Regions from separate parts of the Blautia luti genome, predicted to be linked through region 4. Evidence: riboswitches for the same ligand, from Rfam matches in the RefSeq annotation. Region 4 holds a riboswitch; each other region holds the start of a gene.
What was found. A riboswitch is a leader RNA that binds a small molecule or an ion and turns the genes downstream of it on or off. The one in region 4 is predicted to bind cobalamin.
Positions count from the first base shown of each region.

Region 1: linked by a shared signal. The riboswitch ahead of R8695_RS07100 (TroA family protein) and the one ahead of R8695_RS13795 (cysteine-rich small domain-containing protein) in region 4 are both predicted to bind cobalamin.
Region 2: linked by a shared signal. The riboswitch ahead of R8695_RS03005 (ABC transporter substrate-binding protein) and the one ahead of R8695_RS13795 (cysteine-rich small domain-containing protein) in region 4 are both predicted to bind cobalamin.
Region 3: linked by a shared signal. The riboswitch ahead of nikB (nickel ABC transporter permease) and the one ahead of R8695_RS13795 (cysteine-rich small domain-containing protein) in region 4 are both predicted to bind cobalamin.

Region 1 is NZ_AP028156.1:1,513,644-1,521,145, forward strand. Features, by position in the region: gene R8695_RS07085 (sirohydrochlorin cobaltochelatase) at 1-537, shown strand, start outside; gene R8695_RS07090 (hypothetical protein) at 625-1,578, shown strand; gene R8695_RS07095 (Ig-like domain-containing protein) at 1,640-4,138, opposite strand; cobalamin riboswitch at 4,450-4,631, shown strand; gene R8695_RS07100 (TroA family protein) at 4,813-7,502, shown strand, end outside.
Region 2 is NZ_AP028156.1:635,512-643,013, forward strand. Features, by position in the region: gene sstT (serine/threonine transporter SstT) at 1-51, shown strand, start outside; gene uraA (uracil permease) at 314-1,564, shown strand; gene R8695_RS02990 (GntR family transcriptional regulator) at 1,767-2,138, shown strand; gene R8695_RS02995 (ABC transporter ATP-binding protein) at 2,142-2,987, shown strand; gene R8695_RS03000 (ABC-2 transporter permease) at 2,984-3,634, shown strand; cobalamin riboswitch at 3,715-3,988, shown strand; gene R8695_RS03005 (ABC transporter substrate-binding protein) at 4,104-5,210, shown strand; gene R8695_RS03010 (FecCD family ABC transporter permease) at 5,225-6,310, shown strand; gene R8695_RS03015 (ABC transporter ATP-binding protein) at 6,310-7,065, shown strand; gene R8695_RS03020 (CGGC domain-containing protein) at 7,133-7,486, shown strand.
Region 3 is NZ_AP028156.1:199,645-207,146, reverse strand. Features, by position in the region: gene R8695_RS00945 (ABC transporter substrate-binding protein) at 1-445, opposite strand, end outside; gene nikC (nickel transporter permease) at 684-1,508, opposite strand; gene nikB (nickel ABC transporter permease) at 1,509-2,447, opposite strand; cobalamin riboswitch at 2,644-2,837, opposite strand; gene R8695_RS00930 (BlaI/MecI/CopY family transcriptional regulator) at 2,996-3,373, opposite strand; gene R8695_RS00925 (GNAT family N-acetyltransferase) at 3,504-4,145, opposite strand; gene R8695_RS00920 (M28 family peptidase) at 4,227-6,182, opposite strand; gene R8695_RS00915 (carbohydrate ABC transporter permease) at 6,408-7,241, opposite strand; gene R8695_RS00910 (carbohydrate ABC transporter permease) at 7,258-7,502, opposite strand, start outside.
Region 4 is NZ_AP028156.1:2,984,358-2,991,859, forward strand. Features, by position in the region: gene R8695_RS13785 (substrate-binding domain-containing protein) at 1-376, opposite strand, end outside; gene R8695_RS13790 (RbsD/FucU family protein) at 750-1,187, opposite strand; gene R8695_RS13795 (cysteine-rich small domain-containing protein) at 1,404-1,703, opposite strand; cobalamin riboswitch at 1,968-2,160, opposite strand; gene R8695_RS13800 (C40 family peptidase) at 2,369-3,814, opposite strand; gene R8695_RS13805 (N-acetylmuramoyl-L-alanine amidase family protein) at 4,173-5,645, opposite strand; gene R8695_RS13810 (diaminopimelate dehydrogenase) at 5,885-6,871, opposite strand; gene R8695_RS13815 (J domain-containing protein) at 6,974-7,502, opposite strand, start outside.

The DNA of each region.
Region 1 (7,502 bases), 1.5 Mb from region 4:
GCTGGATTCGATGATATGAAAGCAGCAGCAGATGCTGGTACAGCATTTGTATTCATGGGACATGGTACATCTCATACAGCTAACGTAACATATGATCAGATGCAGACACAGATGGAAGACCTTGGACTTACAAACGCTTTCATTGGTACTGTAGAAGGTAAGCCGGAAGATACAGCCTGCGAAGAGGTTATCGCGAAAGTAAAAGATGCAGGATTCAAGAATGTAATCCTTCGTCCTCTGATGGTTGTTGCCGGTGACCACGCTAACAACGATATGGCAGGCGATGATGATGATTCCTGGAAGAGCCAGTTCGAAGCATCTGGAGCATTTGACAGTGTTGAATGCCAGATCGAAGGACTTGGAAGAATCGAAGCAGTAGAAGATCTCTATGTAGAACATACACAGGCAGCTATCGATTCCATTGGAACATCTGATGAAGAGACAACAGACGATGCAGAGGCAGAATCTACAGATGATGCTGCAGCTGATGATACTGCAACAGATGATGCTGCAGAAGAAACAACAGACGCTGAATAATTTTTCAGTTAATCAGAATTTCAGACTGCCCGGATACTTTTATAAGTCTCCGGGCAGATATATTTTCAGAAAAAAGGAGAATCTATTATGAAAAAACGTTCCGTTGCCATGATGATGTCAATGCTTGCACTGTCTGCAGCGCTTGTAAGTACAACTCCTGTTATGGCGAAAACAGATGACACAGAGGAAACAACGACAGAGGAGACCACAGAAGAAGCTGAGGATGGAGAAGCAAAATCAGAAGATGCAGCGAAATCCCAGACTCTCGAAGATGGCGTCTATACAGCTGAGTTTGATACAGACAGCAGTATGTTCCATGTAAACGAAGCTATGGATGGTAAAGGAACCCTGACTGTAAAGGATGGAAAAATGACAATCCATGTATCACTGGCATCCAAAAAAATTGTAAATCTTTTTGCAGGAACTGCTGAAGATGCACAGAAAGAGGGCGCAGAATTATTGGAACCAACTTCTGACAAAGTGACATACAGCGATGGGATGTCTGAAGAGGTATATGGCTTTGATATTCCGGTACCTGCCATTGATGAGGAATTTCAGGTAGCACTGATCGGAACAAAGGGCAAATGGTATGATCATAAAGTAAGCGTTAAGAATCCTGTGAAGGAAGAAGACACAGAGGTTTCCGATGATGCAGAGAAAGATACAGAAAAAACAGAAGGCAAAAAAATCGCAGATCTTGGGGTAGAGGACGGAAGTTATACTGCAGAAGTAACACTTACAGGTGGAACAGGCAGAGCAACTGTAGACTCTCCGGCAGCTATTGAGATCAAAGGAGATGAAGCTACTGCAACCATCGTATGGAGCAGCCCATATTATGACTATATGCTGGTCAATGATGAGAAGTATTTACCTGTAAATAAAGACGGCAATTCCACATTTGAAATTCCGATTGCAGAGTTCGATACAGAGATGGAAGTAACAGCAGATACTACAGCTATGAGTCAGCCTCATGCAATTGACTATACCTTAAACTTTGATTCTTCCACTCTGAAGGAAGCAGAGAAGAAAGATGCGAAATAATAAAGCAGTATAATAAAAACAACCTGCCGGTTTTCCGGCAGGTTGTTTTAGGTTATACTGCTTATTTTACTTTGATGGTAATGGTTGCAGTTTTCTTGGAACCGTCAGTAGCTTTGGCTGTGATTTTTACAGTGCCTTTTTTACCTTTGACAGCTGTTACTTTACCCTTGGAATTAACAGTGGCAATCTTTGTATTGCTGGATGTCCAGGTAAGTTTGGTGTTTGCTTTTCCGTTCTGAGTGGAAACTTTAGCTTTTAATGTTGTGCTCTTGCCGGCTTTGATGGTAGTAGTTCCGGAAAGTTTGATGCTCTTTACAGAACCCTTCATGCAGGTAAGAGTTACTTTTCCGTACTTCTTGCTTCCGTCTTTGGCAGTAGCAGTGATAGTTACAGTTTTGCCTCCTGCGTTCTTTTTGAAGGTTACAAGACCCTTGGAGTCAACAGTAGCATATTTGGTATTGCTGGACTTCCATGTTACAGCCTTGTTGGTAGCCTTGGAAGGAGTTACAGTGGCTTTCAGCTGTACTTTCTTGCCTGCTGCTACATTGCGGGAAGGAGTAGCTGAAACAGCAACTTTTGTTACTTTTACAACTGCTTTCTTAACAGTAACGGTACATGTGGCTTCTACATTGCCAGCCTTTGCAGTGATTACTGCTGTACCTTCTTTAACAGCTGTTACAGTACCATTTTCGGATACTTTGGCAACTTTTGCGTTGCTGGAAGACCATTCTACAGCATCAGTGGTATCTGATGGTGCAACGGTTGCTTTCAGTGTAAAGGATTTACCTGGTTTAAGATTTTTCTTAACTGTATTCAGAGTGATCTCTGTAGCAGGAACCTTAACAGTAACAGTACATTCGGCTTTCACATTGCCGGCAGTAGCAGTGATCACAGCTGTACCTTCTTTGATACCTGTTACAGTACCATCTTCGGATACTGTAGCTACAGTTTCGTCACTGGAAGACCATGTTACGGCATCAGTGGTATCAGCAGGAGTAACAGTAGCTGTCAATTTAAATGTTGTGCCTGCATCCAGTGTCTGGCTGTCTGTGTCCAGAGTGATCTCTGTAGCAGGAACCGATACTGGTGTGACGGTAAGAGTGCTGTTTGTTTTACTGATATTGAAGATACGTTCATACCAGGAGTCATTTCTTACAGAGTGGAAAGAAATGACAACATCTTTTTCAAGGTTATCAGATTTGAATCCATCACCGTCCCCGGAGCCTTCTCTTACTACAAGATCTGCCTTGGTATCAGTGATAGGGGTTGTAGTATCAGCCTTTGCTGCATCTTCAGCGGAACCGATGAAAACTTTATCAAAGCTGGTACTGCCCATGGTCAGATGAAGCACTTCTTCATATCCGTTGGAGTTTGGTCCACCAATGGTTTCCAGGGTAGCAGCATTCAGCCTAAACATTTTAACACTGTTTGATACTGTCAGCTCTCTGGTATAATCATAATCGCCGGTAACCAGAGTCTTGGCTTCTGTATCAATGACTGCCTGACGAGGATAGAAAGCTCTTTCCAGAGTTGATTCACCGTTCTCAAATTTGGTGAGATATTTATTGGAAATAGCTACCAGAGGAAGGTAGGTTTCACCATCTGAAACAGGAATGGTAAATGTCCATACACCATTAACTTCTTCACCTTTGATCCAGTTCTCCTGATTGTTTCCGTTGGCAACGGCTTCTTCATAAGTTCCCTTGTACAGATAATGGTAACCCTTTCCGCTTAAAGTGATGGTCAGAGTTGTACCTGTTTCATCTTTTCTGTAAAGTGCAGAAGTAACTTTGAACATTCCTGTGTTGTTGGTAGGTGTCAGCTGGGCTTTAATAACAGTGGCCGGAACTACATGAATATCAGAAGCTACAGCGTCGGGTTCTGTGGTATCTGCCATAGAAGTGGTATCAAACTGAAGTGCATAGATCTTTCTGTCCCATTGTTTCGGTGGCTTTTTCCACGGGTCAGTCAGATTCTTCTCACTGCTGTATGCCACATAGAGTGTATCAGTAAGAGATTTCACTGGAACTGTATACCAGAGTTCTTTGGTGCCGTCGTCCTTGGTGATGGTTGTAGCCTGATACCAGTCGACTTCATGATTATATACTGCCTCGCGGCTGGTCTCCTCATTGTCATCTGCGAAAGCGATGTAATCTCTTACATCCGAAGTGCTCTGCATACGAACCAGATAAGTTCCATCATCCTGCTGGGTAACAACTACGTTTTTAAAAGCATAGATACCAGTGGTTTTGCCACCTACGGTAACATTGATGGAATGAGTGCGGGATTCTGCATCAGCCTGGTCAGAAACATTTTCTTCAGCGGTGTATTCTACCTCACCTGCGCTGAATACGTCTGTATCCGTAGTGGCTGAATCAAAATCTTCTGAAGCAGAAGCCTCTGTTTCGGCAGAAGTTTCCTCTTCCGGTGTATCTGTAAATTCTGCGCTTGCTGTAAAGTCCGGATTCTCCGCAAAAGCCGGAACTGCAGAAGCAATTGGTGTAGCTGCGACTGATGCGCTGAGCAGCAGTGCAAGCAGGATTTTTCTTCTTTGCTTCATATATATTCTCCTTGCCTATTGATATATTCAGACACGTTTCCGCATGTGTCTGTGGATGGGACTGTTCCGCAGAAATTCATACAATCCAATTCTCATGATAGCACTAAAATTGTTAAAAAACAACAAAATATAAGAAAATAATAGTATATATGCTGTATACTGGTAACTGTTCACACACCACTATCCCGCGAGGCGTTTTGGCATGAATATGCCAAATATATGTGGATCATGAAAACCATTCTGCACTATGTTTATTGTGAAGAGATTATAGTGGAATGCTTGCACAGTACAGTGATATTTGCTATAATGTAAAGAAATATAGGAACTTCAGTGCCAGTATTTCTGGGCAAAAGGGAATCAGGTGTAAGTCCTGAACGATCCGGTCACTGTAAGCATAAGAGATGACCATAACAGCCATTGCATAAGATGTGAGAAGGCATGGTCAGGCAGTTAATTTGTAAGTCAGGAAACCTGCTGAAGGATCAGTGAATCGCTTCCGATGAAAGCAGAAATTCACAAAAACGAAACATCCGGCCGTCAGGAAAGAGATGTTTTATTTGTGCGAATAAAGTCTACTCATCTAAAAGGGAGTAGGCTTTTTTGTGAGAAAGTATACTTTTGAGAAAGTACAGTCCTATATTGTAATCTTAATTATAAAAAAGGAGAGAAAAAGTATGCAGGCGAAAAAATTTCTTGCCACTCTGCTCGCAGTGACAATGACCGCAGCGCCCACAGTTCCGTATCCAGTATCCGCGGCAGAAACCGAGGTGCACGGAGAAAATGACAGACAGGTACAGGAAGAAGAACAAAGTACAGAGGAAACTACACAGACAGAAAGCACAGAAGATACAGAACAGGAGATACAGCTGAATGAAGAATTCCTGCAGATCCTGTCAAAAACGGCAGTCTGGGATGGAGATTCTATTCTGATCGATGTTGTATCAGCAAACACAGAATACAATAAACTTTATATCGGCAGCCGTACAGATGAGGAAAAGGATCCGGTGATCGAAGGCGTGCAGGATGAAGAAGGAAATTATCATTACCGTTTCTACATTGATCCTGCAGATCTGGGAAAAAAGGCAGCCTATGTTCCATGCAGCACAGACACCGGCGAATGGTATGATGCAGAAGATCTTTATCTGCAGCTTCCTGAAGAGGCAGAGCAGGAAACAGGGGATGATGTAGGCGATGATATAGAGAATACAGCGGACAACGACGCGCAGGATGCAGAGGACACAGCAGACACAGAAGATACTTCCTCAGATGATGAAGCAGACAGCAGTACCGTAGATGATGAAAACGGAACACTTTCCCCATCACACGGTGATTCCCAGGAGGATTCCATGTGGAAGATCGATGGTCTGGAAGAAGACAGTGATGAGGCAGATGAAGATTTTTACAGGATTGACGGCCTGGAGGAAGACTCTGAAGATGCAGAAGAAACTCAGAATACAGAAGAATCTGAAGATCCAGCAGGACCTCTGGTATCAGCAGCTTTCCAGGCGATGACAGATGGAACCTATCAGGCAGATGATTTCTCCTTTACAGGAGGAACAGGAAAGACGAAGATCACCTGCGAGAATATTATCGTACGGGATGGAATGCTTTATGCAACCATTAAATTCAGCAGCACCAAATTTATCCGTCTGATCGTAGGCGGTGTAGAATATCAGTCGACCAGCAATGAAGGCGGATCTTACTTCGAGATTCCTGTGAAGGTAAATACGGATATGGATATCACTGGCACCACTATTGCCATGGAAGAACCCCATGATATCACTTATACCATACATATTACCAAGGAAGGTTTTGTAAATCCTTCCATTACACCGATGCCGGGTCCAACAGCTACCCCGGTACCTGTAAAAACGCCAACTCCAACGCCCAAGCCAACAGCGACTCCTACCCCGAAGCCTACTCAGACGCCGTCCACTACTGTACCGAAAGACGGAACTTATACAGGATCTGTAGAGCATATATCCGGTACGGCCACTATGTTTAAGATCATTGACTGTAAGATCAAAGTCAAAAAGGGAAAGATCACAGCTACGATCACATTAAGCGGCACAGGCTATGACAAGCTGTTTTTGGGAACAAAGAAAGCAGCCCTGAAAGCAAGTGACAGTAAACTGATCCCATATAAAGTGAATAAAAATGGCCAGTATACCTATGAAGTACCGCTGTCAGGTTTGAATAAAGACATTAAATTGGCAGCACGTTCCCACCGTTATTATGAAGCCGGTGAGAAAGATAAGATGTGGTATGATCATACTCTGAAATTTACGGCAGATACCGGAAATTCAGGAAGTGCAACCCCTACCCCGACTCCAACCCGGACTCCAGCTAAGACACCGACGCCAAGTCCGACTCCAACTCCGTCTTCAGGCGGTGAAAGCGGAACAGGTGGTGGAAGCAATTCCGGAGGCGGAGGCAGCACTGGCGGTAATACCTCAGGTGGAAACAATAATTATTCCTCGAAGACAGACGGCCAGACCAGCCAGGTAGATTCTTCAGCAGGAGGATTAAAGGACGGCGAATACGGTTCCGGAGATTTCTCTTTCTCATGGGAAGGTGGAACAGGAACTCATGGTCTGAATATTACCTGTGACAAGATCAGTGTAGAAAGCGGACAGGCATGGGCATATGTTACATTCAGCAGCAGTAAATGGATTTATCTGAAGGCAAGCGGAAATCAGTATGATCCGGTAGAACAGGGAAGTGATTACACAACCTTCAAGATCCCTGTACAGTTAAATGCCAACAATAAAGTAGTAGGCTGCACCACAGCCATGTCCAAACCATATGAGATCGAATATACTCTCTATTTCGGTATGGATATTCCGGACAGCAGCTCAGGCAGCGGCAGTACTTCTTCTGTCAGTGCAAAATCAGCAGCTGGCACAGACAGTTCCAAGAAAGTAGAAAAAGGGGAAGAAGCCGAAACAGATGCAGGTACTGTATACATGGATGAGAATGCACCGAAGATCACAGGTCTGGAATACCAGAGTTCTCTGAAACTGGAGCATTCTAAATTGTTTAAACTTCATTATTATAATAATGATATGACGGTCCTGGAAATTACTGTGAAAGAGAATGCAGACAAGAAAGCAGGTACAGACAGCACAGCGGATACTGCAGCAGAGACAGAAACTCAGACAGAGACAGCAGCGGACACTGTGAAAACTTCCAGTGGTTCCGGTTCTGAAGAGGGAGAGGAAGGAAGCTCTGCCACAGAACAGGATTATGCGAAACTGTATAAGAATGATACAATCCAGTATCTCCTGGTACCAGAGGACAAAAAGGATCAGATCCCTGCAGGAATCGACAAGTCCATTATCGTAGTCCAGCTTCCGGTGGATAA
Region 2 (7,502 bases), 1.4 Mb from region 4:
GCTGAGTTCAGACAGTGGAGACTGGAAGGAAAGGAAATTAAACTCAAATAAAATATCCTCAGACGGCTGCCTGTTTTCGGGCAGCTGTTTCTTATGTTATAGAAAATTATTTCGTAATATTCCTATGATATAAGAAAGTCTTCCGGGCAGGATTGCACTGCTGTGGAGAGGATTATGTCGCTGAAGCGACCCGACGCAGGCGAAGAATCCTGCAAGGGTGTAATGGAAGGTAAAAACTATAGATTTTTTGCAACAATATGTGTATAATGAATCGAACTGTATAAAAATAAAGGGAAAAGAGAGGAAGAAGAGAGTGGAAAAAAGAATCATTCAGGTAGAAGAAAAAGTACCTGCCAAACTGTTGGTTCCGCTTAGTATCCAGCATATGTTTGCCATGTTCGGCGCGTCTGTTCTGGTTCCGTTTATGTTCGGGATCAATCCGGCCATCGTACTGCTGATGAACGGTGTGGGAACTTTATTGTTTATTTTTATTACGAAAGGAAAGGCACCGGCTTACCTTGGCTCAAGTTTCGCGTTTTTGTCACCTGGAATCCTGGTTATGACGAAATTCGGATATCAGTATGCACTGGGCGGATTTGTAATTCTTGGTATTGCAGGTATGATCCTGGCTCTGATCATTGGAAAATGTGGAACGAAATGGATTGATATCGTGCTTCCTACAGCAGCAATGGGACCTGTAGTTGCACTGATCGGTCTGGAACTGGCCGGAAGTGCTGCAAGTACAGCTGGTCTTCTGGACGATAAGATAGATATGAAGAATGTGATCGTATTTCTGGTAACGCTGGGAGTTGCTGTATTTGGTCAGATTTTGTTCCGTGGATTTTTATCAGTAATTCCGATCCTGATCGCCATCATTGCAGGATATGTGGCAGCAGTTCTCTGCGGTATTCTGGATTTCACTGCTGTAAAAGAGGCAGCATTTTTTGCACTGCCGAATTTCCAGCATCCGAAATTCAATCTGGAAGCGATCCTGACTATTTTTCCGGCACTTCTGCTGGTTACTTCCGAACATATCGGACATCAGATCGTAACCAGTAAGATCGTAGGAAAAGACCTGCTGAAAGATCCGGGATTACATCGATCTCTGTTTGCAGATTTCTTCTCTACAACACTGTCTGCATGTATGGGTTCCGTTCCGACCACCACTTATGGCGAAAATATCGGTGTTATGGCTATGACAAAGGTATACAGTGTGCAGGTAATCGGAGGCGCGGCAGTTCTTTCTATCTGTTGTTCTTTCCTTGGAAAGCTGGCAGCACTGATCAATACTATTCCGGGACCTGTGATTGGAGGAATTTCATTCCTGCTTTATGGAATGATCGGTACATCAGGACTTCGTATGCTGGTAGACAACAAAGTAGATTACAGCAAATCCAGAAATCTTACGCTGACATCTGTTGTGTTTATCGTAGGTCTTTCCGGAATCGCCCTGAACCTGGGAAATGTAAAACTGACAGGTATGGTTCTGGCATGTGTAGTTGGTATGGCATTGAGCCTGGTATTCTATATCCTGGACAAACTTCATTTGACAAATGATCAGTGATGATCAGGTGGACTTTGCAGTTGAGCTAAAAATCAATAAAAAGCTGTTATGCCGTAACAAGGCATCGGTTGGATGAAAAGAGGAAACCTTCGGGCGAAATGCCTGGAGGTTTTTTTGAACCAATTTTTATGTATAACAGTATAAAACAGTTGACAACAGTTATATACTGTTATATACTGTTATACAGATGGAGGAGACACATATGCATATAATTATCAATAATTCATCCATGGTACCTATTTATGAACAGATTATGGATCAGATAAAAACTGCCATTATAAAGGGAGAGCTACATCCAGACACCGTGTTACCGTCTGTCCGCAGTCTGTCAAAGGAGCTGAAGATCAGTGCTCTGACAGTCAAGAAAGCCTATGATAATCTGGAAGAAGAGGGATTTACCGTAACTGTTCATGGAAAAGGAACCTACGTTGCAGCTACAAATAGAGACCTGATGAGAGAAGAACAGCTTAAGGAAGTGGAGAGTGACCTGGAACAGGCAGTTTCAAAGGGAAGAAGATTTGGGCTGAACGATAAGGAAATCAGAGATCTTTTTGAAATGATCATGGAGGACTAAGACATGTTGAAAATCAGTCATTTGCAGAAACATTACAGAGGTTTTTCGCTGGACTGTTCTATGGAAGTACAGCCTGGGATGATTACAGGACTTATTGGAAGAAATGGTTCCGGGAAATCCACAACATTTAAAGCTTTGCTCGGCTTGATTCATCCGGATGGCGGAGAGATAGAGGTCTTTGGGAAAAAGGCAGAAGAGCTTAAGCCGGAGGATAAGCAGAAACTGGGAGTTGTTTTTGCAGATTCAGGCTTCAGTATGTATCTGACAGCAGCGGGCGTGGCCAATATTATGAAAAGCATATATCCGGATTTTGACAGAGAGAAATTCCTGCAGCAGTGCAGAAGATTCAATCTGCCCACAGACAAGAAAATCAAAGAATTTTCCACTGGTATGAAAGCAAAGTTTAAAGTACTGGCAGCATTAAGCCATAAGGCAGAACTGCTGATTCTGGATGAGCCCACAGTTGGTCTGGATGTGATCGCCAGGGATGAGGTGCTGAACATGCTGAGAGAATATATGGAAGAAAATGAAAGCAGTTCTATTCTGATCAGTTCCCATATTTCATCAGATCTGGAGAGTCTTTGTGACGATTTTTATATGATCCATGCCGGAAAAATTATTCTTCATGAGGATACAGATGTACTGCTGTCAGATTATGCAGTTCTTAAAGTTTCAGAAGAAGAGTACGAAAAACTGGATCAGCAATACCTTATTAAGATCCGGAAAGAGGCTTATGGATACAGGTGTCTGACAAACCAGAAACAATTTTATATGGAAAATTATCCGGATGTTGTAATTGAGAATGGAAAGATTGATGATCTGGTAGTGATGATGGAGGAACAGGTATGAAGGGATTATTTGTAAAGGATATAGAACTGATGAAACAGCAGAAACAGTTTTTTATCCTGGTTGTTGTAATGGAAGTCATCCTGAATCTGGCAGGAAGCGGGAGTGTCAGTTTTGCTACAGGATATTTTACGTTTGTCACAGCAATTTTTGCCATTACGACTATAAGTTATGATGAGTTTGATAATGGTCTTGCATTTCTTATGACCTTGCCGGTTACCAGAAAACAATATGTGGCAGAGAAATATCTGCTGGGAGCAGGGCTTACGGCTGCAGCGTGGGGAATTACAACGATAACGGGAGTGATCTGCAAAGGCGTGGCAGAGCTTCAGGGGGACCTGAGTGAGACTATCATCGACAGCCTGATATACATTCCACTGGCACTTCTTATGTTGACGGCATCACTCCCGCTTGTAATACATTTTGGAGCGGAAAAAGGACGTTATATTGCAATGGTCATGTGGGCTATTATAATTGCCGTAGTTTATAGTCTGATAAAAACAATTGGACTTTCAGCAGACGCAGTCGATGCATGGCTGAATGGACTGAACCGGGGAATGGTATTGGCCGGAGCTGTATTGTTTACAGTAATTGTATATATGGGATCTTATTGGGGTAGTGTACGGCTTATGGAGAAGAAAGAATTTTGATGTGTCTCGAATATAGTTGTAATTATAAATGCAGTGTGCTAAAATTATATCAGCGTAATTGAATAGCTGTTAAGTGAACATTATCATATGCAGATTCTGTGTATGATAATGTGAGAGGGAATCAGGTGAAATGCCTGAACGGTTGCGGCCACTGTATACAGAAAAAAGCGGGATTGTAATATGTCATTGCATAAATATGTGAGAAGGCGGAATCCGGCTGCCAGAGAGTATCTGGAAATATTTCTGATACAACATTCATGAACTGCTGAAGCATGGATGTTGTATCAGTTTTTATTTTGTGGAAACTTTCTGTGATCTGTGAGTCAGGAAACCTGCCTGACAGTGTAAAGAAGGAGCTTCCGTAAAAAGTATCCGTTATTTTTATCACTTCTATTTTACTTTTTCTGAAGTTCCATCTTTTCGGTTACACGAACAAGTAAACGACATATACGAAAAGAGAGGAAGTCAAATGAAAAACAGGTATTTATCTACAAGAATTATGGCAATTATGATGGCAGCAGCTATGGTAGTTTCCGCAGCTCCGGCAGCTTTTGCAGCAGAGAGAGCAGACTCTGAGACGATCAAAGAGGACAACCAGCCGGCAGCAGATGCAGATGCAGACGCACAGGATTCAGCAGATGCAGATAAAACAGCAGACGCAGAAGGTACAAAGACAGAATATCCTCTGACCATCACAACCTATGATTATGATGGAAATGAAATTGAAACAACCTATGAAAAGGCACCGGAGAAAGTTCTTGCTGTATATCAGGGAAGCATTGAAACTATGCTGAAACTTGGACTGGAAGACCGCCTTGTAGCTACAGCGGGTCTTGATAATGAAGTTCCGGATGATCTCAAAGAAGCATTCTCTAAAACAAATTATCTTGATGAATTTACCCCATCCCTTGAGACTGTAACGATGTTGGAGCCAGACATGATCTTATCCTGGAGTTCCCTGTTCTCTGATAAAAACCTCGGAAATGTAACAGACTGGATCGACAAAGGCTGCAACGCCTATTACAACACAAACACACGCCCTGACGGAGACAGAACTCTGGAAAATGAATTTACAGATATTTTAAACCTTGGAAAGATTTTTGATGTACAGGACAAAGCACAGGCAATCGTAGATGATGCAAAGGCAGTGATCGATAAAACTCTTACAGCAACAGCAGATGTAGAAGAGAAACCAAGCGTAATGGTTTTGGAACCTCTTGGAGAAGATATCACAAACTATGGTGCAAAGAGCCTTGGTGGAGATATGGTAACACAGTTAGGTGCGACTCTGGCAAACCCGGATGCTTCTACAGTTGGAAAAGAAGATATTATTGCAGCAAATCCTGACGTAATTTTCGTAGTATATATGCCATATGCAGGAGATGATCCGGAAACAGTTAAGAATGACCAGCTTGCAGTTATTCAGGATGACGAAGCACTTCAGAGTCTTGACGCTGTAAAGAACGGTCGTGTTTATCCGATCATGCTCAGCGAGATGTATGCAAGTGCAACACGTACACAGGATGGAATCGAAACATTTGCAAAAGGATTATACCCGGACGTTAATCTTGACTGATTGAGGAAAATACAGTGAAAGAACAGGTTTCACAGACAAAAAAAGGCAGTGTGCTCAGAACATCCATGTATGTGGCAGTCCTCATCGGACTTGCAGGATTTCTTATTTTTTCCATACTTGCGGCGATTACTTTTGGTAATGCTGATCTGTCGCTGAAGGATGTGTACAGTGTCATTGTTTATAAATTATTTCATATAAAAAGTCTGTCTGCCTATGCAGAAGGTGCAATTCACGATGTTGTATGGCTGATCCGACTGCCCAGAGTCCTGTTGGCTCTGGCAGTTGGAATGGCTCTTTCTGTATGTGGCGTAGTAATGCAGGCGATCGTGCAGAACCCGCTGGCAGATCCTTATGTACTGGGTATTTCATCTGGTGCATCCCTTGGTGCAACGCTGGCAATCATGCTCGGAATCGGAAGCTTTCTTGGCGGGAACTCTGTCGGAGTTACTGCTTTTATTGGCGCGATGATCACCTCCTTTGCAGTTATTGCTATTGCAAATATGGGAGGAAAGGCAACATCAGCTAAGCTGATCCTTGCCGGAATGGCGGTCAGTGCGGTATGCTCTGCTTTTTCAAATTTTGTTATTTACATTACAAATGACAAAAATGCAGCTACGGAAGTTATGAAATGGAGCATGGGAAGTCTTGCAGGGGCAAGCTGGGCCAGAGTAGGTGTGATGCTTCCGGTTACTCTGATATGTGTGGTCATCTTCTGGACACAGTATCGAAATCTGAATCTGATGCTTTTGGGAGATGAAGTTTCTATCACACTTGGAACAGATTTACACAGATTGAGAACATTTTACCTGATTGTTGCTTCTGTAATGATTGGATTTGCCGTATATTGTGCTGGCGTGATCGGATTTGTAGGACTTGTGATTCCTCATGTAGTCAGGATTCTGTTTGGAACTGACCACAGAAGATTACTTCCACTGAGCGCACTTCTTGGCGCGTCTTTTCTGATCTGGTGTGATGTGGCATGTCGTGTGATCCTGAAGAATTCTGAGATGCCGATTGGTGTGCTGGTATCAATTATCGGTGCTCCATGCTTTATTTATCTGCTTGTGCGGAAATCCTATGGATTTGGAGGTAGCAAGTAATGAAGATCACTACAAAAGATATTCAGGTTGGATTTCACGCCCGACAGATATTAAAAGGCATTTCCATAGAGTCACAGGACAAAGAACTGGTAGGAATCATCGGGCCAAATGGAAGCGGAAAGTCGACGTTGTTAAAATGTATCTACCGTATTCTGAAGCCAGATGCAGGTGCTGTTTATCTGGATGGAGAGGAACTTCATTCTATGAGTGTCAAGAGTTCTGCAAGGAAAATGGCGGTTGTGGCACAGCATAATTACTACAATTTTGATTTCACAGTGCGAGAGGTTGTCCTTATGGGACGTGCACCACATAAAAAAACACTGGAACGAGATAATGCGAAAGATTATCAGATTGTGGATGAAGCATTGAGAACGGTGCAGATGGAGACGTTTGCAGACCGCACATTCTCGACTCTTTCAGGTGGAGAACAGCAGAGAGTAATTCTGGCAAGGGCACTGGCACAGCAGACACCTGCACTGATTCTTGACGAGCCGACGAACCATCTGGACATTACACATCAGATCATGCTGATGGAACTGGTAAAGAAGCTTAACGTAACTGTAATATCAGCTATCCATGATCTGAATATTGCGGCGGCATACTGCGATAAGATTTATGTATTGAAAGATGGTGTGCTGGAAGGATATGGAACTCCACAGGAAGTACTCACTCCGGAGCTGATCAAAAGGATTTACCAGGTAGATTCGGAAGTGGTAAATGACAGCCGCGGGAAGATGCATATTTTATTTTTATAATATGAGAATTGACAGGCCAGAGTCAGGAATGTTTTGACTCTGGCCTGCTGTATATGGGGGAATAAAGATGAATAAGATAGGAATTTTAACGTGTATTCATACTAATAATGTATGCGCCAGAGTTGGATGCCTGGCAGCATTTCAGAACAGAACCGATTTCTTTCAGGATTATCCGGAAGATACCTGTCTGGCAGCAATGATGACCTGCAATGGATGCAAAGACGCCAACCCGACAGACCCCATAGAAGACAAAGGAATCCTGGAAAAGATAGACAGACTGGTCAGCGAAAAGATCAGTGCCATCCACGTAGGTGTCTGTCGTCTCCCGGATGGAAAGCATGAATGTCCAAGGATGACACAGATCTGCAATATGATAGAAAAACGTGGAATCAAAGTGATCAGAGGAACACATAAAGAATAAAAAAGTTTCTATACAA
Region 3 (7,502 bases), 960 kb from region 4:
CTCTGTTTAAGTGGAAGATCAGGTTCTGTCCGTCAACTTCCATGCTGTCCAGGTCAAAGAACTCCTGTACACGGTCGCTCTTGTCAGCTGTACGCTGGATAGATGCCATTACCATCTCCGGTGTCATGTCATCACCGTTGGAGAATTTCACGCCTTCACGGATCTTGAATGTCCATGTAAGTCCGTCTTCGCTGTTTTCCCAGCTCTCTGCCAGACAAGGAACGATTTCACCGTTCTCATCGAATTTAGTAAGGCACTCACCAATAGCATAACGGGAAACAACCCAGCTGAAGTACTGCTCTGTAGGCTCCAGAGTATCAGCGAAGCTTGTTACACCGATTGTGATCTCTTTTGCATCTGCTGCGTGAGTTACAGTTGCCATGGAAAATGTCATTGTACATGCAAGTGCTACTGCTAAAACTTTTTTGAATAATGTGTTTTTCATATATTCCTCCTGAAAAAATTAGGTAAGTGGGATTCATTTCCACTTTATGGTTGATCATTTATCATTATTACTTGTGCAGAAGTCCGATTGCTGTCTGCACCGGTTGATTGTTACTCTATCTTACCTTATCTTCTACGGTTCAGTACGGAAGCCGCAGAACTTTTTATACCCGGCATTTTTTTACCATGCGGATATATTTGAGCTGTCCTCATTATATAAGAAACAACAGCCTGCTTTCTTACTCCTGTCTCGGATCGAGAACGTCACGGATGCTGTCACCAAGCATGTTGAAGATAACTACGCAGATCACGATCGCAATACCTGGGTAGATCATCAGCCAAGGTGCTTTTGCCATGTAAGTTCTTCCCTCGTTGAGCATCAGTCCCCATTCAGGTGTCGGCGCTGTAGCACCAAAACCAAGGAATGACAAGGATGCCAGCTCCAGCATCATGGTTCCGATATCTGCTGCTGCAGTTACTACCATCTGAGTAACCATGTTCGGGAGAACATGTACAAGCAGAATCTTCCATGTCTTGGTTCCGTTTACGACTGCTGCTTCAATATAAAGGTTTTTCTTTACTCTCAGTACCATGCTTCGTGCAAGACGGGCATATTTGGTCCAGCTTACTGCTGCAATGGAGATAACCGCATTTACAAGGTTCGGTCCCAGCATACCGGCGATTGCGATGGCAAGTACCAGACCAGGGAAAGAGATCATCATATCTGCGATACGCATGATCACACTGTCTATGATTCCACCGAAGTATCCGGCGATAACTCCAAGAAATGTACCGATCACAAAGATAACTGCTACCAGACATAATGTCATGACCAGAGAAGTTCTGGTTCCGAAGATCACTCGTGATAACAGGTCACGTCCCAGCTTGTCTGTTCCAAAGGGATGTGCAGAACTTGGCGCCTGAAGGGATTCCAGCATTACTGCATCCAGCGGGTCGTAGGGTGCGATCTGCGGAGCAAACACAGCTACACCGACTACCACCAGCGCCAGTATCGAAAAAAGGGTAAACTGCTTATTTTCTTTAAATACTTTCGCTAACTTCAATTATCTATCCTCCTTAAGTCTTGGATCCAGATAAGTATAGGACAGATCCACAAGCAGATTGATACACATATACAGGATAGCGATCCACAGTACATATCCCTGAACCAGCGGATAATCGCGGCAGGAGATTGCTTTGACTGCCATATTTCCCATACCAGGCCAGTTGTAGATGATCTCAACGACCGCAGTACCGCCAAGAAGACTTCCCAGAGAAAGTCCAAGCAGAGTTACCAGTGGGAGCATTACATTCGGAAGAACATGTCTCCAGAGGATTACGCTCTCTTTGATTCCTCTCATTCGTGCACCTGTTACATAATCCTGGTGAAGCTCCTCCAGAACCGCACTTCTTACCTGTCTTGTATATTTCGCAGACATGGCAAGGGCCAACGTAAGTGACGGCAGGATCATCGCCTTTAAGTCGGTGCTTCCTCCTGCTACATTTACCCAGCGAAGCTGTACACCGAAGATGCTAAGTAAGATCAGACCCAGCCAGAAGCTTGGTACGGACACCCCGATAAAAGTAATTCCTCTTACAAAATAGTCCGGGAATTTGTTCTGATACACTGCTGCCAGGATTCCCAATGGGATGGAAATCACGATCATCATCAGCAATGCCAGCAAAGACATCTTCAGGGTTGGCCAGAAACAGGATACAAGTTTCTGTACTACCGGCATCTTAAAGGAATAGGACTGTCCCATATCTCCGGTAAGCACACCCTTGAGCCAGCTTCCATACTGTACAAGAAACGGCTGGTCAAGACCCAGCTCATGTCTTGTCTGTTCCAGAAGCTCCGGTGTGGGAAGATTACCGCACTCTGTCAGCATGATCTCAGCCGGATCACCAGGAGACAGATAAGTCAGTCCAAAGGTCAGAAAACTGATACCGAAAAGGACGATCAGAATCTGCAGAAATCTTTTCCCGATTTGTTTTTTCGTCAAAATAATCTCCTTCCTACATCTTTCGTGAATTAAACCAATTTCAGAATTGTTACTGAGCGCCTTTTGTTCAGTAACGCGGAAAAATCCCCCCAGGGGGCTTAATTTTACGCAAAAAAATAGCCCGTATATAAAATACCATACATACGGACACAAAATGACACGAAAAAATTATGCTTCCTATCTACCGTAAGAATCATTCCTATCCCAATTGTAAGCAGTTCTCCTGACTTAAAATCATCACTTCGAAATCGCCTTCCCAGACCAACTTTAACTTCACATGGTCCAGTGACATTTATCATTACGAAGCTCCCTATTACAGTGACGGGATCGTACCGGACTTACACCGGTTTCTCTATTAATCCTTGCGGAACTTACAACGACTGGTTCAAAACCAATAAATGTTATTTATTTTTTGCCTGAACAGTATAAAACAACTTTTTATATTTTGTCTAGTATTTACGAAAAAAAATTGAATTGTATCAAAAAACATACAAAAAAAAGAACCCTGCCTGCAGGATTCTTCTTTCCACTGATGTCTCTCTTCTATATTAATTCAGTCCTTTAATATAATTGATCAGATCTTCTTTCTCGCTCTCAGTCAGCTTACGGACATTGGTAAATGCACTGACAAAATTCTTCAGAGAACCTTCATAAGAATCGTCAACGATCTGCTGAGCATAATTCTCGAAATATTTCTGCTTCGTAACGGCCGGAATATAGATCGCACGTTTACCGCTTTTGTCAATATTCAGAAAACCTTTCTGAGCAAGGCGTGTAAGGAATGTATTTACAGTCTGCTTTTTCCATTCTTTATTTGCCTCGTTATTAAAGTAATTCATAATCTCGGAAAAAGTCCCTGGTGTTTCTCTGGACCATAAATAATTCAAAATATAATATTCAGTTGCGCTCATCGCGTTGCGTACCATTATAAGTCCTCCTTATTAGTTATCTTTCTTGATATAGTACAACATATTTATATCTTATTATAATATAAATCTGCAAAGATTACCAGATGAAGATTTATACAAAAATCCAACTGCAAAATAGGCTATTTTTTTATACAGATGCTTCTTTGATCATACAATACTGCTTCAGTCCGAAATGAGGTTTCTCCACAATTCCATAAGTCTTGAAGCCGAAATGCTCATAGATGGGAACATTGTTGGGATTATGCGTTTCCAGGGAGATCAGCATCTTATGTTCCTGTGCATAATCGATCACTTCATCCATCAGAAGTTCTGCCAGTCCATGGTGCTGATGGCCCGGATCCACTGCCAGGTAAATTACATGAAGCCGTTCGGTCTGATGAAGCTGGTCCGTCCAGCTGGAATTCAGGTAATCCTTTCCCTGAACGAAATTCCAGAAGGTCTTCAGGCTGGGATCCTCTTTGATCAGCCAGCCATCTGTGGTAAGCATGGCCTTCGCCTCTGTGAGGCAGTACTCCAGGAAATTATAATGCTCTGTTTCATCAGAAACCACCAGAATACTGTTCAGTTCACTGCTGTCGGAATAGATCTCACAGGTGTGAAAAAACTCCGTCAGATCGCAGGAAAAAAGCTCCGGGAGAAGCCGTTCTCTGGTATCGTCATCAGGGATCAGTGCATGATATAACGGATCCTGGGCGAAGCAGACCGTCAGCAGTTTCTGCAATCGCGGCAAATCGTCTTCCTGTACTCTGTATAACTTATTGCTTTCCATATTATGTATAAATCTCCTTCAATTATTCTATAATATCAGAGTTAAAGTTCAAAAAGCCGTTCGTGCCTGCACGCTTTGACCCTAACATCCTTTTATTTCTTCCAGCATTACGTAAATCCTGGAAACCGATTGTTTCAGATAGCGGATATCATCTCTGTAGTAAGCTCTCTGTCTGCGCAGGGCAGCCTCCAGGCGGCGGATCTCTTCATCCAGTTCAGGCTCTTTTTCATTCATCCGCTCTTTCAGTTTCTGAACGATCCCGTAGAGGTTCTCATGATGCATGATGCGTCCTGCTCCCCACATCAGGCGGTCCTTGGGCTGGTGAAGGATGTATTCTGTGAAATGATAGTAAACCTCTTCGTCAAAAAGAAAGGCATACATATTATTATCTACCCGGTAAAGGGCTTTCAGCGCATCTGTGATGTCATTTTTCTCCAGGGATATCCTTGCTTTCTCAAGCTGGCGGATATTCCAGGCTGCTGCTTCCTGCGGAAACATTACTTCATCCTGCCAGTTCAGGCGCACCAGATAATCCTGAGTCTTGCGGAAAATATGAAGAAGTTTCTGTCCCTGTGGCTGCCATTTCTCACGGAAAGCTTTCTTCGCTGAACGCTCTGTCAAACTCTGATATTCTCCGTTGATCCTGCAAATCCAGTCATAGATCTGTGATCCCAGTTCTTCTGCTGCCTCCAGTTGTGTCAGAAGTTCCTTCTGATCTCCTGATGCACAGTCAGAAGCTGTATCCCTCACACTGGCTGCCACTGCATGCATGGTATTGCCGAAATTCATCGGCGGCAGTACCAGACGGTCCAATTCCATGATCAGTTTCAGATAACATTCATGATGGAAACGATAGACCGGTTCCTGATATACATCCTGATTATCATACTGTGAATGATAATAATTCTGCATGAAGGGACCTGCACTGAAATCATTGACTGTAGAAGGAATCCCCGCGATCGCCATGGAGAAATCATCGGACCAGGTTTCAATGGGATACAGAACTGTAATCCCATCCGGATACGCCTCTTTTGGCACAGTGAGTGATTCTGTAAACTCCCGGATAAAATCTGCATATTCATAGGTACAGCGGATGGCATCCCGGGTATTATGTGCATGGGCCGGAAGTTCAAAGTTCAGATCTGCAATTACTTTTCCCTGCCATTCCGGATGTACGCGAAATATCTGATTGTAAGCCCCTGTGGACCAGTCGTACTTGGAGTCGATCACTCCCCATTCTTCCGCTGCCATGGCACAGAAGACGATGGTATGAGCAGGCTGATATCCTCCCTTTACCAAAGCCCTGGCAATTCCCAGCATCATGGCGATGGCTGCATTGTCATCCTGAAATCCATCGAAATAGGAATCATAATGGGCAGATAACAGGATCATGGAATCTGTCTCTGTACCTGGGATTTTTCCCACAATATTGCTGGCTTTCACATCAGGCATCACCCTGGAGCAGGCATCAAGGGAAACGGTAACGAATTCTTTCTCCCTCAAGGCATCTTTCAGTACCCGGGCATCTGCCTGTGACAAGGAAAATGCAGGTGCGAAATCCGGCCCAGCAATATCCTGTGCATTCAGGGCTGTCTCCGCGATCTCACCGTAACCGTTGGCCTGCACTGCAATGAGAGCTGCTGCCCCTCTTAAATAGGCCTGATATACCGGAAAGCTGATCCACCATTCATCCCTCTGGTTGATCTCCACCATAACCAGCCTGCCTTTTACATTCACTCCTTCGTAATCAGCTGCTGTGCCTTTTCCCAGATAGACAAGTTCGTAATCCTGAAATTCGTCCGTTTCGAAGTTCGTCTGGTAACCGCCCATCTGGAATTCATGAGTCTGGCCTGCTTCATCCGTGAACTTCAGTACAGCTTTCTTAAATTCCCAGCCATCCAGTGTAAACCTATCCTTCGTTACATCTTTCAGGCCGATCTGCTCCATTTCTTTATAAAGCATCTCCCCTGTGGCCGTCTCTGCATCAGAACCTGCAGTACGATAACCCAGGACAGAATTGGTTTTTTCTTTTTCCATGCGTTTGGCAAGCTGATAGGACCAGTCTGTGTCAATGTAGGAAATACAGGAATTTTTAATGTTCAATTTCTTCGCCTCTTTCCTGATATTGTACGATGAAAAGCTGTTCGTGATATCATGAAAGTATTTTAGCATAGAAAAGGGAATGGAACAAGAAAAAAGAAACTGCATCACTGATCCATTACAATCCGATCAGCAAATGCAGTTTCTCCTTATGTTCACTTTTTAACCTTTTACAGCTCCAACTGTAAAGCTCTCCTGAACCTGTTTGCTCAACAGCAGATAGATCACTACTGTAGGCAGTGTGGCGATCACCATACCGGCTCCGATAATTCCCCAGTTCGTGGAATGTTCGCCTACGAAGGACATGATTCCTACAGGAAGTGTCTTATACTGGGAACTGTCTACGAATGTGTTAGCAAATAAAAGCTCGTTCCATGTATTCAGGAATGCGAAGATACAGGAAGTGGCAATTGCGGGACGTATCATAGGCAGGATGATCCTGAAAAACATATTGAAAATATTACATCCGTCGATACATGCAGCTTCTTCGATCTCTCTTGGCAGAGATTTAAAAAATCCGCTCAATATCATAACCGTCATCGGCATAGCAAATGTGATATACGGAAGCATCAGTCCCAAATATCCCCCTCTGATTCCCAGACGGTCCAGTCCCTGGAACAATGGAAGCAGTGTTGCCTGTACAGGGATCATGATTCCCAGACTGAAGATCGCTGCCACAATTCCCTTGGCCTTCCAGTACATTCTGTTAATGGCATATGCAACCATAGATGCCAGAAGTGTTGAAACCACAACTGTCACTACTGCATAGAAAACAGAGTTTAACAAATATCGTAAGATTTCTCCTCCCATAAGGGCCTTGGAGTAATTTTCCAGATGCCATACTTTCGGCAGACCTACCAGATTGTTGGAATCAAATATTTCTGTATTACTCTTGAATGAGAATGTTACCAGCCAGTAGAACGGGAATATCTGAATAAAAGTAAATACCGCCAGGAACAGATAGATTAAAGTCTTTTTTAATTTCATAGCACTCATATTCATCTGGCTCCTCTCAAATCATCGATGCATTTTCTTCGGATTTTTTGAAAATGCGGTTGATCAGGAAGCTGAACACCAGACACTCAAATACGATAAAGAACGCCTGGGCGCTGCCGTAACCATAGCGGCATTTTACAAACAGATTATCATACATCAATGTTGCAGGAACTTCACTGACATGGTTCGGGCCGCCGCCTGTCATAACATATACCAGGTCAAATACACGCAGAGAACCAACCAGTGCAAATGTGGCACATA
Region 4 (7,502 bases):
CCGGATACTGTTCCAGAATTCCTGACAGGAAATCATAAGCATATTCCTGACCGCCATGAGAAACCATTAATCCATCATATCCGCCCTGTGCGCACTGCTCAATGGTGCTCTTCCATGTATCTGCATTATCGTTGCAGAAGAATGTGCTTGCTTCCATACCAAGTTTCTCTGCTGTTGCGGTAAATGAATCCGACCACATCTGGAAGATAGTTGCTGATGACATGTACATGATATATGCTATCTTCTTGCCCGCTACCGGAGATTCGGTACTGCTCTCTGTTGTTTCCTCGTCTGCTGCCGCATCACTTGCGAATACAGGTACTGCTGAAACCACCATAGCTGCTGAGAGTAACGCTGCGATTAATTTTTTCTTCATGATATTCCTCCTTTTTAGGTATTTTGCCGAAGCTTTTTTGTTTTTGTGAGTTTATATTAACACATATTACCAATTTTGTAAACATACTAATGTGTCATTTTGTTCGTTTTTTTGCTTTTTAGTACTTTTATCCAATTATCGTCTTTATGTTTTGAACAAAAATTCCAATTTTTATCTGTATTTCTAAGTCAAAATCACCGAACAAGGCGCTATCCTTGTGCATATGTGCTAATTTTCGCTTTGTTTTTTTCGCACAAATTCTATATTGTTAATTAATTTTCAATCTTTTTATAATTAAAAATAGCAGTTATCTGTACAGATATCTGCTATTTTGGATGATATGTTGTTTTTTTTCCGTTTTTGTTGTATTTTATCAAAGGCAGCCTTTTTGCAATATTGTACATGCATAAAATGCAGTTTCCGTAGTGGCGATCACTGCATAGGCTTCTTTCGCTTCTTTATAGAAATCCTTTCTGGAGATCATTCCGCAGGCATCTGCACCTCTGGGATCATATTTGGCAACGATCTGTTTAAATTCGTCCCATACAGGGCATTCCAGGTCAGCATGACGCGGCTCTTTGTCCATGATCATTACAGGCTTGTCTACAAAATCATCCAGCGGCATCAGTGTCAGGATGGCATCCATAAGTTCTGTTGCCTTTAATCCATCACAGCGGATGAGGATACTGTTTTTCGCCATTGATGCAGCTGCAAAATTGGCATCTCCGATCACCAGTCTGTCTCCATGGCCCATTTCTGCCAGAACCTTCAGGAGCTCAGGTGAGAGGATTGGCGGTATGTTTCTTAACATATATTCACGACCTTTCTTTATTCTTCTGTTACCATTGTACGTCCGTCTGTTATTTTCAGTCAATTGACATGTTTTACCAATTTTTTCTCTTTATATTTGTTGCTTTTTTACTACTTTTGTTTCTTTTTTTATTAAAAGTCCACTTTTTTCACAAAAAAAGAACCTCACCGGAAAATCCGTCGGTTCTTTTATCTTTCTCATATATTTCAATGTAATTTATTTCTCTGTCTGATTATTCTTTACAGCTTTCATCATTTCTGCAAGTTCCTGATATTTACCTGTTACATAGCCGTAATTCCTGCGTTTATGAGGAAGCTGGCAGTTCGTACAGTCCTTCAGTCCTGTATCTGTATACCGGAAATTTCCACCGCATTTATCTCCAAGTGCATATAATGGACAATAGCAGAACAGACAATTAAAATCTTCCGGATCCGCACCTTTATGACATGGAAAAAATTCACACTTCTTATGGCTGAAATAAGAATACTCCTTACCTTCCCAATACGGTTTATCCATCTTCGTCTCCTTCTTCTGTAGCCGCGCTTTTTATTTTCTCCTAAAAAAAGAGGGAGCGATGCTACTCCGGGGTAGAATAAAAATCCGTTCATGAGTGCGCGGAGGGAACGAATAAATCCGAAGTAGTATCGCCTGCCATTTAATCATGTATAATTCATAAAGAACAGGCGCATTCCATAAAAAATGTCTGCCTTCATCGAAAAGCAGACAACACTCCGAAGCTGCGGATTCAACGGAGTTGGTTGTTACACTTTACACGGAAGTTTAACCTCGCCATACCAAGCAGGTTTCCTGGCTCCAGGCTCATCGCTCCTCTCTCCTTCTCATGCTATGGCACAATGGATTCTCGAGATTCGCTCCTCTGTTACAGTGACCGGATCGCTCAGGTTTCTCACCTGATTCCCTCTCTCTGTACCGTTTCTTTTACGGTATCAGCACTTAATATGTTCTGTATGGAATTATACTGACGTTATAGTAACACTAACTCTGCGGAATGTCAACTATTTATCAATGTTTTATACGATTTTCCTATATGATTTTTCAGAATACAAAAAGGATCCTGTCGGAGAGATTCTTATGTCACAGAAACATTATGAAGTAATTTCTTATGACATAAAAAGGCCACGGAGAATATGTGATCTCCATGGCCCTGTATGTGTTTGTTTTTATACCAGTCTTCTTACAGATACAATTGTTCTGTATGCTGCATTATCACTGATCTTGATACCGTCTACGGAGTTAGACGCATGTACGATCTGTCCGTTGCCCATATAAATGGCTACATGACCGCCGTAGCAGATCAGATCTCCTGGCTGTGCATCTGCGTAGGATACTTCTGTACCTGCATTCTGCTGTTCATAAGATGTTCTCGGAAGGCTTACACCGAAGTTGGCATATACACTCTGTACGAAACCCGAGCAGTCAGCACCGTTTGTAAGGCTTGTTCCACCCCATACATACGGATTTCCTACGAACTGCGTAGCGTAATCCACTACAGCAGATCCTGATCCTGAAGAGGAAGAGCTTTCTGAGCTGGAAGCGGACTGCTGGCTTTCATATTCCTCCTGGGATACTGTGTTATCGGAATCGATCACGTTTCCGTACTCGTCATATTCCACATCGTCAGAAGTTTCTTCTGTATCATCTTCAGAGGAATCTGTGTTATCGATCACATTGCCGTCTTCGTCATATTCCACATCATCTGAAGTATCTTCTGTATCTTCGATCACATTTCCATCTTCATCATATTCTACATCATCTGAAGTTTCTTCGTCTGCTTCCTCAGCTTCTGCTTCTTCTTCAGCTGCTTCTGCAGCTGCTGCCTCAGCCGCCTGCCTTGCTGCTTCTTCTTCAGCCTGGCGTCTTGCCTCTTCCTCTGCTGCAATTCTCTCAGCTTCCAGTCTCTCGATCTCTGCTGTCTGTTCTGCAAGAAGGTTGGCATATTCTGTAGCCTGCTGCTGTGCATATGCGATCTCGTTCTCATAGTCTGCGGATGCAGATTTTTTCTCGTCGATCTGACACTGCAGTACATAGGACTGTTCTTCATAAGAAGATTTCATTTCTTCCAGTTCTGCTTTATCTGATTCATACTGAGCTTTCAGATTCTTTACTTCTTCAATAGTATTTACATATTTATCCAGGTTCTTTCTGTCCTGCTCATACATCTGCTGTGTATTCTCAGCTCTTGTGAGCAGATCACTGAGATCCTCTGAATTCAACATCATCTGGAACCATGCAGTGTCTCCGCCCTGTTCATACAGACACTGGATACGTTTCTTCATGTTCTCATACTGTGTATCACGGGCTTTCTGTGCTTTCGCCAGATCCTGCTTGGTTTTAATAATGTCTACTTCTTTATTATCAATATCGTTCTTAAGAGTGTCAATGGAAACCATTACGCTCACAAGGCTGGAATCCAGTTCAGAGATTTCACTCTCAAGCTGTGCTTTCGCATTTGCCAGCTCATCCATACGGGAATAGGTAGCATCAAGCTGCTGGCTTGTGATCGCCTGCTCTTCTCTTAATTCATCTTCTCTGGATGCGCTTACACTGACAACCTGCATTGTGCTCATCATAAGCGCCAATGTCAGACATACAATTCTTTTCTTCATGACCTCTCACCTTTTCATATTTCTTGTTACTGTTCACTCCATGCCCGACAAGACATTTCTCTCGGTATGCTACGGATTTCGGCGTATAAGCAGTAACCATCTCTTTTCTATCATGTAATATTTTTGCAATATCTAATTCAATTCCCGTATATATTAACATATAATTACGCTAAACGCAAGGTTTATCCAGGAAAAAGTTTAAATTTCTGTAACATTTAGTAACCTTTTTGAAATCAATCAGGAATTTTACACAAGAAAACGGCTTCCCATGGGAAACCGTTTTCTTAATTATCTTATTTCTGTTACATTTTCTTAAATCAGTCAGATGTTTCCGGCTGAAGCAGGAGATTTACCTGATTCAGTTAAAAAGATCTGCAAGAATCTGATCTGCTGTCATGTTCAGGTATCCATCCGGATCAGAAAGAGTGCTTCTGTTCCATCTGAAATAATTACCTCTTCGGATATAGTTACCACTGGAAGTATGGTAATCATATTTGGTATATCCGGCATATCTGGACATATATTTCTGAGCCAGTGTGATCGCCTGGCTGGAATAGCTTCCACTTGGTGTCGGGGTACCTGAAATCTGTACACCTGCATTCGGTGTAGAGTGAACGATCACTGCACTCTTATCTTTGCACTGTCCCAGAATGATCCATGTATGACCGCTGTCATATCCAACATCACCTGGATATACTTTCCAGTTGCTGCTTGCCAGGTTCGCCTGTGTGCGAATACTTCCCCATCCATTGGACTTATACAGGCTTCCGATTTCTCCTGATACTACTGTATAACCGCTTCCGATACCGGACTTGGACTGCATGATCTGATATGCTGCCCATCCCACGAAACCGGAACAGTCAAATCCTTTCGCTCTGTTTGCTGTACTTAAATCTCTGTAATTATTATAGTCATAACTGCTGCTCTGGCTGTTATAGAAATTCGTCATCGTGGAACTGATGCCTTTTCTGGTGGAGTCATTCCATCCGCCGCCCCATACATACAGAGCCTTTCCTACTGGCTGCAGTGCACCTGCCAGATAGTTCTTAATGGTCTTTGTGCCCGTAGGACTGGTCGTATCAATCATAACACCATTTGAATTAAACTTATACTTTTTGCCGTTAATAGTCACCTCTCCGGTAGCCATCACACCAGTAGATTTATCAAAATAGTATTTATTATAATTAATCGTCTTCCAGCCTGTGACCATCTTACCGCTGCGGGTATTGAAATAGTAGGTCTTTCCACTGAGGGTTGTAAAACCTTTGGCCATAATACCATCGGATGATTCGAAGTATCTGGATTCATTCTTGGAATTCTTCGCCCATCCTGTGAGCATATAGCAGGCACTTGTAAAATATCTTGTATTTTTCTTACTGTCTGTCAGGAATGTCTTACATGCAGCTACGCCGCTCTGGCTGTAGAAATAATATTTCCTGCCTTTCAATGTGAGCCATCTTGTCTGCATGTAACCGGTTCTGGTATTGAAATATCTCTTCTGGCCCTTGGAATCCGTTACCCATCCGGTAAGCATCACGCCTGCGCCCTTGCTGAAATAACGTTTCTGGCCTTTGGAGTTCTTGACCCATCCTTTTACCTGTACGCCCGTACTCTTATTGAAATAGTATTTCTTTCCGTTCAGCTCCAGCCATCCTTTCAGCTTGGAACCGTCTTCTTTTATGTAATATGACTTGCCATTAATGGTTACAAAGCCGGTCTTCGTCTTCGCCTGCACATCTGAAGCATTAAAAAGTACAGATACCCCTACAGCAAAAAACAACAGGAGCAGAAGTATCCCCCAGCTTCTAAACTTCTTGTTAACGTTTTGCATATATACCTTCCTTTTCTTTCATTTTTATTATCTGATAAGATAATATTTTTTTACAATGTTGTTACGTTTCTATGACCCTATTATATTACATCTTGAATAGTCCGTCAACATACAAGTAAAATTATGTTAAATATTCACTAAATAATCACAATTTTTTTCTATAAAAAAGAGACAAAGCTCACAAAAAGCCCTGCCTCTTTTCATACTTTTTACATACTTTCCGAAATCTGTTTTCGTGATTACAGGAGATGTTTTCTCAGTTCTGCTCCGTCTGCGGCACTTAAATATGCAGGTGCTACATCAAATACGGTCTTGGCACCTGTCTGTCCTTCTTTGCTCATGCGGTATGCAGCTCTTGCATAGGCAGCGAGTACAGAAGACGTGAATTCCGGGTTGGAATCTAGTTTCAGGCTGTATTCGATCACATGACTGTTCTCATCATTCCATCCTGTTTTACCGCTTCTGATCACGAATCCGCCGTGTGGGATTCCGCTGTGGTCACGTTTCAGTTCCTCCTCTGTAATGAAGTGTACAGTTGTATCATATTCGTCGAAATAGTTCGGCATTGTCTTGATCTCATTCTCGATCTGAGCCAGATCCGCGCCTTCTTCAGCTACTACGAAGCACTCTCTGGTATGTTTCTGTCTGGTTGTAAGTTCCGGATTCTCTCCGTTACGTACAGCTTCCAGAGCTGCTTCTACAGGGATTGTATATTGTTTTCCGTCTTTTACGCCTTTGATACGGCGGATAGCATCAGAATGTCCCTGGCTGACACCTTTGCCCCAGAATGTATAATCTTTTCCGTTTGTCAGGATCGCATTTGCATAAAGACGGTTCAGGGAGAACATTCCCGGATCCCAGCCAACAGAGATGATTCCTACATGTCCGCTCTCTTTGGCAGCTTTATCTACTGCTTCGAAATGCTGCGGGATCTTTGCATGAGTGTCAAAACTGTCAATAACATTGAAATATTTTACATATTCAGGGGTCTGTTTCGGAAGATCTGTAGCACTTCCTCCGCAGATGATCAGAACATCGATCTTGTCTTTCATTTTCTCCGCGTCATTTACAGAATATACAGAAGCTGTTTCTGTAAGGACCTTTACTGTCTGAGGATCACGGCGTGTGAACACTGCCACAAGCTCCAGATCCGGATTATGTTTGATGGCACACTCTACACCACGGCCAAGGTTGCCATAGCCTAAAATACCAATACGAATACTCATTATATTTTCCTCCTCTGGTCTTTATTCAATCACCACTTTAATATAGTAGTCTTTCAAAAGAGAGTTGTCAATTACAAACTTATATTTTCCTTCAAAATCCTGTCAACAGCAGAACACGCCACCTCCCGGGCAGCACAGACTGCAGGCAAGGTTCGCCAGACAGAGTTTCATACAGTAATCATCCCCTCCAGTGGGCATGCCGCCAAAAGGATTCTGCATTTCCTGATACCAGGTTCCTCCGCCCTCCATCTGCTGAAGAAGCATCCGGTACTGTGCATTATCCGGTTCCTGGCGCACGGCTTCCCGGATATCGTTCAAGGCATTTACATTGTTTCCCAGGCCCATATTCGCCATGGAGGACAGATAATACCATTGTCCATTACGCTGTTCCAGAGACTGCAGTACATTCATAGCTTCCCTGTAATGACCGCTCTGGATATAATTGGCTGCTGCCTGTCTGCGTATGGCTTCTTCATCCTGATAGCTGTTTTCTGTCTGTCCGGAAAAACCACTGAATCCACCAAATCCGCCGCCATAGCTGCCATATCCGCTGCCCTGCTCTTTTTCACGCATGATCTGCTCATATGCTTGCTGTACCTGTTTAAATTTTTCTTCTGCCTGCTCTTTATTC